Regions from separate parts of the Streptomyces sp. NPDC052109 genome, predicted to be linked through region 2. Evidence: riboswitches for the same ligand, from Rfam matches in the RefSeq annotation. Region 2 holds a riboswitch; the other holds the start of a gene.
What was found. Region 2 has a riboswitch for glycine ahead of gcvT (glycine cleavage system aminomethyltransferase GcvT). Riboswitches for the same ligand answer to the same signal wherever they lie in the genome.

Region 1: linked by a shared signal. The riboswitch ahead of gcvP (aminomethyl-transferring glycine dehydrogenase) and the one ahead of gcvT (glycine cleavage system aminomethyltransferase GcvT) in region 2 are both predicted to bind glycine.

What each region holds. Positions count from the first base shown of each region.
Region 1 covers NZ_JBFAWF010000040.1:30,117-32,498, reverse strand. The annotation lists gene AB0L59_RS40690 (DNA polymerase IV) at 1-606, shown strand, start outside; gene AB0L59_RS40685 (PRC-barrel domain-containing protein) at 528-899, opposite strand; glycine riboswitch at 1,019-1,113, shown strand; gene gcvP (aminomethyl-transferring glycine dehydrogenase) at 1,287-2,382, shown strand, end outside.
Region 2 covers NZ_JBFAWF010000007.1:319,471-321,852, reverse strand. The annotation lists gene gcvH (glycine cleavage system protein GcvH) at 1-37, opposite strand, end outside; gene gcvT (glycine cleavage system aminomethyltransferase GcvT) at 147-1,265, opposite strand; glycine riboswitch at 1,423-1,520, opposite strand; gene AB0L59_RS17915 (AAA family ATPase) at 1,683-2,378, shown strand.

The sequences.
Region 1 (2,382 bases), on a different contig from region 2:
TACGACTTCTCGACCCTGACCCGCTCCGAGACGCTCAGAGGACCCACCGACGATCCGGCGGTCGTACGGGAGGCGGCCGCGCGGCTGCTGGACTCGGTGGACACCACGGGCGGGGTACGGCTGCTCGGGGTCGGTGTCTCCGGGCTCGCCGACTACACACAGGAGGACCTCTTCGCGCAGGCCATGCCCTCGCAGGCGGCGGAGACGTCGGAGGAGTCCGTGTCCGAGCCCGTCGTCGAGCGGCCGCAGCTCGTCGAACGCCACTGGCGAGCAGGACAGGATGTACGGCACTCGGAGTACGGGCACGGGTGGGTCCAGGGGAGTGGGCTGGGGCGGGTCACCGTGCGGTTCGAGACACCGCAGTCCCTGCCGGGGAGGGTACGGACGTTTTCCGTCGCCGATCCTGCGCTGGAGGCCGCCGACCCGTTGCCGTTGGTTTCGATTCCCACCCACCCACCCGACCGACTCGGTCCGCCGAGCAGCGGCCGACGCGGGGCCCCGCCCCCGACCCCGAAAGGGATCCGGGATCAGGCCTCTTCCGAGCCCGCCAGCTTCCCGAAGTCGTGGTCCGGTACGGACGGAGGTGGGGCCACGTCCAGGCCGTAGTGGTGGTAGAGCTGGAGTTCCTGTTCGGGGGAGAGATGGCGGCCCACGCCGAAGTCGGGGGCGTCCTTGATCAGGGCGCGGTCGAAGGGGACGTGGAGGGCGCCCTCGACGAGCTCGCTCGGCTCCAGGGGGACGAAGGCGTCGCGGGAGAAGAGGCCGGTGCGTATCGCGGCCCACTCGGGCACGCCGGTCGCGTCGTCGAGGTAGACCTCGTCGATGGTGCCGATCTTGGTGCCGTTGCGGTCGAACGCCTTGCGGCCGATCAGGTTGCGCGGATCGATCTCGGTCTGCACGGTCCCTCTCCCTCCACGTGGTCGCGACTCATCCGTAAGCACTACAAAAGAGCACATTCAGTGCGGCGGCCACTCGAAAGTTCGGGCGTTGACCTCGCTGGTAGGCTGACAGCGGCTGCTGACCCCGTGCGGGAGAGTCCTCCGACCACCTCGGAGGCGCCGAAGGAGCAAATCCTCCCCGGAATCTCTCAGGCTCACGTACCGCACGGACGAGGTCACTCTGGAAAGCAGGGCGGGCGTCGACGGCTCCCGCTCTCACCGACGGTGAAAGCCGGGCCTTCGGGAACCCGGTGAAGCTCTCAGGTTGAGATGACAGAGGGGGAGGCCGTCGGGGCACCCGTGCCGTGGTGCCCTTCGAAGGTCGCGTCAGACCAGGAGGCCTCCGCAATGACCGCCCACCGCATGCCGCTCTCGGAGCTCGAAGCGGGCATCCCCTTCGAGCAGCGCCACATCGGGCCCGACCAGGAGGCGCGGGCCAAGATGCTCGCGCAGGTCGGCTACGGCTCGCTGGACGAGCTGACCGCCGCCGCGGTCCCGGATGTGATCAAGAACGCCGACGCCCTCGACCTGCCGGGCGCCCGCACCGAGTCGGAGGTGCTCGCCGAGCTGCGCTCGCTCGCCGACCGCAACCAGGTCCTCGACTCCATGATCGGTCTGGGGTACTACGGGACCTTCACGCCGCCCGTCATTCTGCGGAACGTCATGGAGAACCCGGCCTGGTACACGGCGTACACGCCGTACCAGCCGGAGATCTCGCAGGGCCGGCTCGAGGCGCTGCTGAACTTCCAGACCGTCGTCGCGGACCTCACCGGTCTGCCCACCTCCGGCGCCTCCCTGCTGGACGAGGGCACGGCCGCCGCCGAGGCCATGGCGCTGTCGCGGCGCATGGGCAAGAACAAGAAGGGCCTGTTCCTGATCGACGCGGACGCGCTGCCGCAGACCATCGCCGTCATCCAGACCCGCGCCGAGCCGACCGGCGTCGAGGTCGTCGTCGCCGATCTCAGCGAGGGCATTCCGGCCGAGATCGCCGAGCGCGAGATCAACGGCGTGCTGATCCAGTACCCGGGCGCCTCCGGTGCCGTACGGGACATCAAGCCGGTCATCGACCGGGCGCACGAGCTGGGAGCCCTGGTCACCGTCGCCGCCGACCTGCTGGCGCTGACCCTGCTGACCTCGCCGGGCGAGCTGGGCGCGGACATCGCGGTCGGCACCACCCAGCGCTTCGGCGTGCCGATGGGCTTCGGTGGTCCGCACGCCGGCTACATGGCCGTACACGAGAAGTTCGCCCGCAGCCTGCCCGGCCGGCTGGTCGGTGTCTCCGTCGACGCGGACGGGAACAAGGCCTACCGGCTCGCGCTGCAGACCCGTGAGCAGCACATCCGCCGGGAGAAGGCGACCAGCAACATCTGCACCGCGCAGGTTCTGCTCGCCGTGATGGCCGGCATGTACGCGGTCTACCACGGTCCCGAGGGGCTCCAGACCA
Region 2 (2,382 bases):
GCTCCTTGCTGTAGCGCAGCTGCTGGGGGTTGCTCATGGCCTGAATTCTCCTGTACGCGGGAAAGTGCTGGTGACGGGGGGACTGCTGGATGCGCTGGTGAGTGGCGCGAACGTGCGCGGGGTCACACCGCGAGTGCGCCCAGTGTCTACTTCTGGCGCTTGTAGAACGGCAGCGCCACGACCTCGTACGGCTCGTGGCTGCCCCGGATGTCCACGCCGACGCCCTCGGTGCCCGGCGCCGCGTGCGCCGCGTCGACGTAGGCCATGGCGATCGGCTTGCCCAGGGTGGGGGAGGGGGCGCCGGAGGTGACCTCGCCGATCACTTCGCCGCCGGCGACGACGGTGTACCCCGCGCGCGGCACCCGGCGGCCCTCGGCGACCAGGCCGACCAGGACGCGCGGCGGGTTCTGCTCGGCGCGGGAGGCGGCCTCGGCGAGCGCCTCGCGCCCGACGAAGTCGCCCTCCTTCTCGAACTTCACCACCCGGCCGAGCCCGGCGTCGAAGGGGGTGAGCGAGGTGGTCAGCTCGTGCCCGTACAGCGGCATGCCCGCCTCAAGGCGCAGGGTGTCCCGGCAGGACAGGCCGCACGGGACCAGCCCGACGCCCTCGCCCGCCTTGGTCAGCGCCTGCCACAGCTCGACGGCGTGCTCGGGCTTCACGAACAGCTCGAAGCCGTCCTCGCCGGTGTAGCCGGTGCGGGCGATCAGGGCCGGCACGCCGGCGACGGTGCCGGGCAGACCGGCGTAGTACTTCAGGCCGTCGAGGTCGGCGTCGGTCAGCGACTTCAGGATCGCCGGCGACTCCGGCCCCTGCACGGCGATCAGCGCGTACGCGTCCCGGTCGTCGCGGACCTCGGCGTCGAAGCCGGCGGCGCGCTCGGTCAGCGCGTCCAGCACCACCTGGGCGTTGGAGGCGTTGGCCACGACCATGTACTCGGTCTCGGCGAGCCGGTAGACGATCAGGTCGTCCAGGATGCCGCCGTCGGCCCGGCAGATCATGGTGTAGCGGGCGCGGCCGACGCCGACGGAGGCGATGTTGCCGACCAGGGCGAAGTTCAGGACGGCGGCCGCGTCGGCGCCGGTGACGGTGATCTCGCCCATGTGGGAGAGGTCGAAGAGGCCCGCCTTGGTGCGCACCGCGAGGTGCTCGTCGCGCTCGGAGCCGTAGCGCAGCGGCATGTCCCAGCCGGCGAAGTCGGTCATCGTCGCACCGAGCGAGCGATGCACGGCATCGAGCGCGGTATGACGGAGTTCGGTACTGCTCATCGGTCGGTCGTCTCCCAGGGCGAAGCAGGACGGGCGAGGAACGTTCCTCCCCATCTGTCATCGGAACCTGAGAGGTTCGCCAGGACCGCCACAGGGACGATCACGGCTTGCACCTTGGGTGGAGCCACTGACGCAGCGGCCCGCTTTTCAGATGTGCCTCGCCCGCGCGGTAACGGGGCCTGAGAGATTCAAGGGAGGGACTTGCTCCTTCGGCGCCCCAGCGAAGGCTGCTGGGAACTCTCCCGCGCGGATTCAAGCGGCCGGTATGCAGTTGGCGGCCACATCATTGCACGCCGAGCCGAGTTTCGTAACCGACCTGTGGCAGTACGAGGACCGAACCGCCGACGGCGTACATTACCTTCCCTTTACATAGTGCGGGCATGGAGATGACCAAGCCGACAGGGGAGGACGATCACCGTGAAGAGCACCCCGGCGTACGCCACCGCCACCACCGGCATCGCGGTGCCCGAGCAGGCCTCCGCCCCGGCGCGCGAGCGCTGCGCCGGGCGCGCGGCCCCGGTCGTCCGCGATCTGCGCGCCCGCGCCGGCCGCAGCCCGCGCGCCCTGGTCTTCGGCGCCCGCGACCTCGTCGTGATCACCGGCCTGCCCGGCAGCGGCAAGTCCACCCTGATGCACCGCGCGGTCGCCGGAGCCCGCATCGACTCCCAGGACACCCGCGACCGCTTCGCGGCCCGCCTGCCCCGCCTCCTTCCCTACGCCCTCTACCGCCCCCTGGTCCGCCTCGCCCACTACGCCGCCCTGCGCCGCGCCCTGCGCACCGGCGAGAGCGTCGTGGTGCACGACTGCGGCACCCAGCCCTGGGTGCGCGCCTGGCTCGCCCGCGCGGCACGCCGCCGCGGCGGCACCCTCCACCTGCTGCTGCTCGACGTCAGCCCCGAGGCCGCCCGCGAGGGCCAGCGCGAACGCGGCCGCGGCGTCTCCGGTCACGCCTTCCGCCGCCACCGTCGTACGACCGCCCGGCTGCTCGGCGCGGTCGAGCGGGGCGAGCCGCCCGCGGGCTGCGGCTCGGCGGTGCTGCTGGACCGGCCGGCGGCGGACGCCCTGCGGCGCATCGCGTTCACGGAGCGCGGCACTGTCACAGCCACCCGCTAGCCTT